Regions from separate parts of the Niveibacterium sp. genome, predicted to be linked through region 2. Evidence: predicted binding sites of a transcription regulator. Region 2 holds the regulator's gene; the other holds the start of a gene.

Region 1 (4,414 bases), on a different contig from region 2:
GTCACAGGTGCTGACGGTGGACTACCTTGGCGCGCTCGCGGTGTCGATCGCCTTCCCGCTGCTGCTCGCACCGCACCTCGGGCTGGTGCGCACCGGCCTGTTGTTCGGCTTGCTCAATGCGGCGGTCGCGCTGTGGGCGGTGGCGGTGTTCCGTGCGCAGTTGCCGCAGGCGCGTCTGGTCGTGGTGCAGTGCGCGGTCACGTTGGCGGTGATTGCGGCTGGTTTTGGCTTCGCCGGGCGCTTTACCGGCTGGGCCGAACAGCAGATGTACCAGGACCCGATCCTCTACACCCGCACCACGCCGTACCAGCGCATCGTGCTGACGCGCTGGAAGGACGACCTGCGCCTGTTCCTCAACAACAACCTGCAGTTTTCGTCGGCCGACGAATACCGCTACCACGAGGCGCTGGTGCATCCGGGTCTCGCGAGCCTGCCGTGGGCGCGCCGCGTACTGGTGTTGGGCGGCGGTGACGGCCTTGCGGTGCGCGAGATCCTGAAGTATCCGCAGATCGAGCATGTCACGCTGGTCGATCTCGATCCCGGCATGACTTCGCTGTTCCGCGATGCGCCGGCGCTGCGTGCGCTCAACGGCAATGCGTTTCACTCGCCCAAGGTGCAGGTGATCAACACCGATGCCGGGCGCTGGCTGGAGGACTCACGCGAGCGTTTCGATTTCGTCGTGGTGGATTTTCCCGACCCGTCCAACTTCGCCGTCGGCAAGCTCTACACCACCGCGTTCTACCGGCTGCTCGCCCGCCACGTGGCGCCCGAGGGGCGCGCGGTGATCCAGGCGACCAGCCCGTTCTACGCACGCAAGGCCTACTGGACGGTGGTCGCGACGCTGGAGGAGGCGGGCTTTCAGACCGCCCCCTACCATGCGTTGGTGCCGTCCTTCGGCGAATGGGGCTACATCCTTGCGGGGCGGTTGCCCTACGAACCGCCCGCCGCGTTGCCGGTGCCCACGCGGTTTCTCGATGGCGGCACGCTGGCGGCGATGTTCAGCTTCTCGCGCGACATGGATCGCGTTGCCGCCGAGCCGAATCACCTGAACAGCCAGAACCTCGTGCGGACCTTCGAGGACGAGTGGCGGCACGCGATCCGCTGAGCGCGGCGGTGTTCTAGTGCCGGCGTTCGCCCGAATCGCTGCCTCGAACCCACGGATCGTTCGGCAGGAAGGGGTTACGCGGAGGTAGCGCTGCGGTGCAGCGGTCGTGCAGCTTCAGCAACGCGCGTAGCACCGGCTCCGGGAAGCCCTGGCGGCCGCAGCGGGTATCGGTGATCAGGCTGTCTAGGTAGTCCAGCGCGGCGAAGGGCTCGCGCCAGATCAACGCGAGCCGGTTCGCTACATGGGGGAAGCGTTCGGCGAGCAGCTCGGCATTGTCATCATGCGTTTCCGCAAGCCAATACTCGGCCAGCGGGCTCAGGTGGATCCGCGCGTCGCGGCTGTGGTCGTAAGCCCCCTTGCGCAAGGGCGGCACAACGCGCCGCAGATCAGCATCGAGCGACGCCCGTGCATCGTCGTGGTTGACGGTTTCGAAGGGCATGATGTGCATCGCAGCCTCCACCGGCTATGACTGGTGGATACAGTATGGACAAGCCTGCGGGGTCTTGCCGGGCAAATCGAGGCGGATTCGGCGCCTGTTTTTGATGGCCTGGGCCGACATCCAGCGGGGCGCGCCAGCATCGGCGCGCTGACTGCGCTGCGCGTCCGAGGGTGTATATTCATACACCTTTTGTCGTCAGGTCTGTTCATGTCCGCCGTCGCCCAAGCCCCTGCCGCATCTGCGTCGCGCCTCAACCCCGAGCAGAAAGCCGCCGTCGAGTACGCCGACGCCGCGCCGCTGCTGGTGATCGCCGGCGCCGGCTCGGGCAAGACCAACACGCTTGCGCACCGCGTGGCGCATCTGGTGCTGGGCGGGGCGGACCCGGCGAGCATCCTGTTGCTCACCTTCTCACGCCGGGCGGCGGTGGAGATGACGCGTCGCGTTGAGCGTATCCTGGGCAGCGCCAGTGATGATCCGGCGCTGGCACGCGCAGCCCTGAGCTGGGCCGGCACCTTCCACGGCATCGGCGCGCGCCTGCTGCGCGAGTACGCGGAGCGGATCGGCCTTGGGCCTGCCTTCACGATTCACGACCGCGAAGACTCGGCCGATCTGATGAATTTGGTGCGGCATGAGCAAGGCCTGTCGGCGAAGGAAAAGCGCTTCCCGACCAAGCAGACCTGTCTCGCGATCTACTCGCGCGTCGTGAACACCAGCGCGCCGCTCGCCGATGTGCTGCGCGACGCCTTCCCCTGGTGTGCGATGTGGGAAGAGGATCTGAAGAAGCTCTTCGGCGCTTATGTGGCGGCCAAGCAGCGTCAGGATGTGCTCGACTACGACGATCTGCTGCTCTACTGGGCACACATGGCGGCCGAGCCGACGCTGGCCGCCGAGCTGGGCCAGCGCTTCGCGCATGTGCTGGTTGATGAGTATCAGGACACCAACCGCCTGCAAGCCTCGATCCTGCGGGCGCTCAAACCGGATGGCCACGGCCTCACCGTGGTTGGTGACGACGCGCAATCCATCTACGCCTTCCGCGGCGCCACGGTGCGCAACATCCTCGACTTCCCCGCCGAGTTCGCGCAGCCGGCGAGGGTGGTCACGCTGGAGCGCAACTACCGTTCTACGCAGCCGATCCTTGCTGCCTCGAACGCGGTGATCGGGCTTGCCGCCGAGCGCTTTACGAAGAACCTGTGGAGCGAGCGGGCCGCCACCCAGCGCCCGCAGCTGGTCACCGTGCGCGACGAGACCGACCAGGCGCGCTACGTGGCGACGCAAGTACTCGCGCGCCGCGAAGAGGGCGTGGCGTTGAAGAAACAGGCAGTGCTGTTCCGCGCCGCGCATCACAGTGCGCCGCTGGAAATCGAACTCACGCGCCGCAACATCCCCTTCGTGAAATTCGGTGGGCTCAAATTTCTCGAAGCGGCCCATGTGAAGGACATGCTCGCGGTGCTGCGCTGGGCCGAAAACCCGCGCGACCGCGTCGCCGGTTTCCGCGCGGTGCAGCTGATGCCGGGCATCGGCCCGAAGAGCGCGGCGCGCATCGTGGATCTGCTCGAAGCCGCGAACGACCCGGTCGCCGCGCTGGCCGACTTCGCGCCGCCCGCATCCGCCGGCGAGGCTTGGGGCGAGCTGCCCAAGCTCCTGGGCGACTTGCGCCTGCGCGCCGCCTGGCCGGCCGATCTCGAACGCGTGCGCCGCTGGTATGCGCCGCATCTCGAGCGCAAGTACGAAGACGCCGCAATCCGTGAGGCGGATCTGCTGCAGATGGAGCGCATCGCCGCCAGCTACCCGAACCGCGAGCGCTTCCTCACCGAGCTGACGCTCGATCCGCCGGACGCCACCAGCGATGAATCCGGCGTGCCGCTGCTCGACGAGGATTACCTGATCCTGTCGACGATCCATTCGGCAAAGGGGCAGGAGTGGGAGTCGGTCTACCTGCTCAACACGGTGGACGGCTGCATTCCCTCAGACCTTGCGACCGGCAGTAGCGCCGAGATTGAAGAGGAACGCCGCCTGCTCTATGTGGCGATGACGCGCGCGAAGGACGCATTGCATCTGCTGACGCCACAGCGCTTTTACGTTACGCAGCAAAGCGGTGGCGGCGATCGTCATGTCTACGCGCAGCGCACCCGCTTTATTCCGCCGGGCGTGCTCGAGCACTTCGAGCAGGCCGTATGGCCGGTGGCCGGAAGCAGCGCAGCGGGGGCTGTTACGCCGCCGCCGCAGGCTGTCGTCGATATCGCCGCGAAGCTGCGCGGGATGTGGGGTTAGGCGAGTAGGGCGACTAACGGCTGATCCGCAGCGAGGGCTCGGCGTCGCCGGCTGAGATGCTGCTGGCGACCAGCGGATCGCCCCCGAGCTGTGACATGCCCAGCGCGTGCGCGACGAAGACGGCTTCGAGTGCCACGATGACGAGCGGCAGGGCGAGGCCGGAGACGCTGGTCAGCTGAGCGCGTAGCGCGAGACGGGTGCGCTCGCCGCGGCCGAGGCGGTGTTCGGTGGGCATGTCGAGCACCGCGAGGCGCTGGTCATTGCGCGACGGGGATTCGAGGTTGCGCAGCGTGTCGGCATGGCGCAGGCGGAACTCGTCGAGGATGTGCGACGAGATCGCGCCGGGGCCGACGTCTTCGCACACCTTCTCGAACTCGCGCCCCAGTTCGCGCAAGCGGTCGCCGCATTCAAGCAGCACGCGTGCGCGCAGTGCATGGTTGGCTGAGGCCACCAGCACCACACATACCAGCACCGATACGCCGAGGAAGATCTGCAGCAGGTTCAGCACGTTGGGGGCAAGCGCAAGCCGCACGCCGGCGTTCTGCAGAAGCGGGATCAGGATCAGGCCGAGCGACAGCGCGATCAGCGTTGCCAGCCAG
Region 2 (4,414 bases):
TCGTCGATCATGTTGCCATCCGGATCATGTACGGTGTAGTTCAGGGTAACGACGGCGTTCTTTACGATTTCCATTAGTTGTTCCTTGCGATTTCTTTAACAAGCTTGAGTACTTCGGCTGCGTGCCCACGTAGCTGAACGTCATCGATGAGGTGACGCACAACACCGGCGCGATCGATCAGGACGGTCGTGCGACGCACGGTATCGCGCTCACAACCTTCACGTCGGTGCAGCACCCCATAGAGTCGGCACACTTCCAGGTCGGGATCGGACAGCAGGCGGATCGAAATCCCATGCTCATCGCGAAACGCGGCATGCGTCAGGCAATCGTCCGGGCTGATCCCGATGACGGCGGCCCCTTCGCGGAGGAAGTCGTCTTCGTGGTCGCTGAATTCAATCGCCTGCCGCGTACAGGCAGGTGTTCCATCACGAGGGTAGAAGCACAGCACGACCACGCCACGCTGCATCGCGTCACGCAGGTCGAAAGTCTCCATGTCCGCGTCGGGCAGCACGAAGTGCGGCGCAACGCAGCCCGGAGCCAATGCTGTGCCTCCCGGGTGTGGGCCGGATTCTACCGGAAGTCGATCTGCCCCGACGCCGCACTCCATGCCGCACCTCCTGCGCCATGCGCCCGCAAGTCCACTAGGATTAGATCAAGCCACGCTGCACCACAAGCATCCGCCACCAGGAGATCTCATGGTTCGCACGTCCCGCGCAATGCAACTGCAACACCCGAATCAGCCGCTCGTCGAAATCGAGCGCGCGCTGCCGCAGCCAGCATACGGCCAACTGCTCCTTCGCGTCGAAGCCTGTGGCGTTTGCCGCACCGACCTTCATCTGGTCGACGGCGAACTGCCGCACGCGCACACGCCCATCGTACCGGGACACGAGATCGTCGCGCGAGTGGAGGCTGTCGGAGCAGGCGTTGGTGACTTCAGCCGCGGCCAGCGCGTGGGCGTACCGTGGCTTGGCTGGACCTGCGGCCGCTGTGCGTATTGCGTGAGCGGCCGCGAGAATCTGTGCGACCAGGCGCGCTTCACCGGTTGCCAGATCGACGGCGGCTACGCCGAGCACTGCGTCGCCGACGCCCGCTACTGCTTCGCGCTCCCGGATGGAGTCGAGGCCGCATCGCTCGCCCCGCTGCTGTGTGCCGGCCTGATCGGATATCGCGCGCTGAGCATGGCCGGAAACGGATCACGCATCGGGCTTTACGGTTTCGGCGCCGCCGCACACATCGTTGCTCAGGTCGTCCGCCAACAGGGGCGCGAGGTCTATGCATTCACACGGCCGACCGACCTCGATAGCCAGCAGTTCGCCCGCTCGCTGGGCGCCACATGGGCGGGCGGTTCGGACGACACGCCACCCGAGCCGCTCGACGCTGCACTCATCTTCGCCCCGGTTGGCGCATTGGTCCCCACAGCGCTTGGCGCGCTGCGCAAAGGCGGGGTTGTGGTTTGCGCGGGCATCCACATGAGCGACATTCCCGGCTTCCCCTATGCCGCGCTCTGGGGCGAACGCCAGATCCGCTCGGTCGCCAACCTCACGCGCAACGACGGCACGGCATTCCTTGAGCTGGTGCGCCAACATCCGGTGCACACCGAAGTCACCCGCTTCCCGCTTGCGCGCGCGAACCATGCACTGGCGCAACTGCGCGCCGGTAGCCTGCAAGGCGCCGCTGTGCTGATCCCGTGAGTGCGCTTGCACTACACCGCGTTCTGTACAAAAATACAGTCATGACGCACGCATCCGACCTCACCCCACGCCAAGCTGAAATCCTCGACCTCATCCGGCGCACCGTTCGCACCGAAGGCCGACCGCCGACGCGCATCGAAATCTGTGAGGCATTCGGATTCCGTTCGCCAAATGCCGCAGAGGAACATCTGAAAGCGCTCGCCCGGAAAGGCGCGATCGCTATGGAAGAAGGACGCGCGCGCGGCATCCGCCTGCTCGAGGAAACCGGCCTACCGGTCGTCGGCCGAGTCGCCGCCGGTAGTCCGATTCTCGCCAGCGAGAATCTCGAGAAGCGCCTCGACATGGACCCGGCAATGTTCGCCCCGGCAGCAGACTACCTCCTGAGGGTCAAAGGCCTTTCGATGCGTGATGCGGGCATTCTGGATGGCGATCTGATCGCTGTGCATCGCACCCCTGACGCGCGCAACGGCCAGATTGTCGTTGCGCGGCTCGGTGACGACGTCACCGTGAAACGACTGGAGCGTCGCGGCGGCAAAATTCGCTTGCTGGCCGAAAACCCTGACTTCGCGCCAATCGATCCCCATCCCGACGAATTCGAACTTGAAGGCATTGTTGTGGGACTGATCCGCAACGGCGTTCATTGATATCTCACCGTGCAAGCCCCTATTGCAATCGTTAGCGGCGAGCAATTGCTTGCCCGTAGCAAACGTTTATTCCTGCTAACGCTGATCTTTGCGACACCTTCTGCGCTGCTTGCCTGGCAACTCGCACCGCTGTGGTCGCATATCGCAGCGCTTGATGGCGCGACTTTTCTCGGCGCTGCAACAGCCTTCGGGCTTGGGCTCATCGTCCTGCCACTTGGCGCTTTGATCTGTTTCGTCAGTGCGCTGTACTGGCGCGTCGAAAGCAACATCCGTCCGGGTCGCCAACGGCCTGCCAATACAGCCGACATCGTCAGTGCCTGTGCGGCGGTACTCGCCAGCTTGCTCCCCGCAGCATGGCCAGCATCGAAGGCCGCTCGGGCACTGATCACCGGTAGCATCACGATCCGCCAGCCGATCGAGCATCACTTCAGTATCGCCAGCGACCCGCTGGTGTTCTGGGAGAACGTCACGTACTGGTTACTCGCCAGCGTCGCTTTGGCTGCCCTCTCGGCGTACTTCTGGCGCTCGCGCTGGCTCGCCTATCGACAGCGCGACATTGTAAGCAAGAGTGAAAGCACTGCCCCGCGGCGCTGACTGCGCACGCCCATCAGTTACCCCGCCAACTCATGCGGGCGCCGTCGCCCTCAACATCAGATTGCGCGGCGTCAGCTTGCGGTCGCAGAACACACCAAGCGACACGTCAAAACCGTGCGAAATCAGCGGCTCCGCGAGATCGCACACCAACCAAAGTTCAAGCAGACGACGGAACGCAAGCCGCACCACCGAGCGCCGCATCATCAGTTCAAATCGACGCTCGCCTTGTTGTAGCAAATCCGCCAAGGCTCGAGACGGAGGACTCGCGAAACCTTCTCGTTCGCAGAGCCGCGAAATGAATTCAGCGAACGGCTGCGACAGCCAGGCTGAAGGCACTGGCTTGAAAGTCTGATAGCCCGCCGCCGTCTGCGTCTCACGCCACGCCACAAACGCGAGCTTCCATTGGGCTGCACGGTCGCGTTCTCGCACACCTCGCCCCGGTGCTGTCACGGTTTCTGTGACCGCAAGGTGCAAGTCATCGCGCGACAACTCCAAACGTGAGGATGTGCAAAAGGGTTGGTATCGCGCCTCACGTAGGCGGTAATAACAGCAGGGCGAAACAGCGAGTCCCGCAGAGCCTTGCGTCGTCGCAGCGACGACTAGGTCGCGATGCAGATCACCGCAGGCATGCAAGGCCATCACGTGACGCCCGGACACCAGTTTCGCAGCATCGCGGGAGAAGGCATCGGCCACGACAAACGCTTGCGTGCTCGCGCCAGCGCGGGACGCAAGCGCTTCACCTGCACGACATAGCTCTGCGTCAATCTCCAGCGATGTCACCGACACACCGTGCGTCAAGCTGAACAAGCGCCCCAGATGCCCCTTGCCGGCGCACCACTCGAGGACGGGGTCTTTCAGACTCGCGGTCGCCGCGGCAAAGGCTTCGATCTGCGCCCGCTTCCTGCCTGGCACGCCCCACGCGGAACGCAGTGACGACCCCACGGTCTCTCGCGGAAGAGCCGGCACGTCGAGCAAATCAGCGCCGTAGCCGGGAACCGCCACGCGATCCCCCAACCACTCGACCAGGGCCCGGTTATCATCGAGCAACGCGCCAAGCCTCTCCGCAGGCATACGTTGCAGCGCGTCGTCCAAATCCGGATAGTCATTCACCCATTGCGGGCGCTCAACGCGGAACGGCATTTCGCGCCAAAAGGGCTGAGATGCCAGCAACACCGACTCAAGAAGATCGTGCCGAAGCGCAATTGCTTCGTTCGAAAGAGCTTTCACCAAGGCTTCCAGCAATTCATATACCTGCATCAACCGCCCTTCATTGCGGCCGTGACAGGGTTAAGGGTTAAGCACAGACCTCCGATATAATCCCGGGTCTGCAACAAGGAGACTGTATATGGGTTTTCTCGCCGGCAAGCGCATCCTCATTTGCGGCCTGCTCAGCAATCGGTCGATTGCTTACGGCATTGCCAAGGCCATGCATCGTGAGGGCGCACAACTTGCCTTCACCTACCAGAACGACCGTTTCCACGAGCG

Evidence for each region. The regulator LexA, encoded in region 2, represses DNA repair genes until DNA is damaged. The targets are predictions, from matches to a motif close to ACTGTATNTANATACAGT.
Region 1: a site for LexA is predicted at 1,714-1,731, ahead of ACE3P0_RS13235 (ATP-dependent helicase). Genes of this name have one in related genera too.

Annotation. Positions count from the first base shown of each region.
Region 1 is NZ_JAYRDJ010000019.1:2,968-7,381, reverse strand. Features, by position in the region: gene ACE3P0_RS13245 (polyamine aminopropyltransferase) at 1-1,105, shown strand, start outside; gene ACE3P0_RS13240 (hypothetical protein) at 1,119-1,553, opposite strand; gene ACE3P0_RS13235 (ATP-dependent helicase) at 1,752-3,815, shown strand; gene ACE3P0_RS13230 (SLATT domain-containing protein) at 3,829-4,414, opposite strand, start outside.
Region 2 is NZ_JAYRDJ010000001.1:240,116-244,529, reverse strand. Features, by position in the region: gene ACE3P0_RS01110 (peptidylprolyl isomerase) at 1-74, opposite strand, end outside; gene ACE3P0_RS01105 (peroxiredoxin) at 74-493, opposite strand; gene ACE3P0_RS01100 (zinc-dependent alcohol dehydrogenase family protein) at 696-1,691, shown strand; gene lexA (transcriptional repressor LexA) at 1,733-2,335, shown strand; gene ACE3P0_RS01090 (hypothetical protein) at 2,345-2,929, shown strand; gene ACE3P0_RS01085 (methyltransferase) at 2,960-4,186, opposite strand; gene fabI (enoyl-ACP reductase FabI) at 4,275-4,414, shown strand, end outside.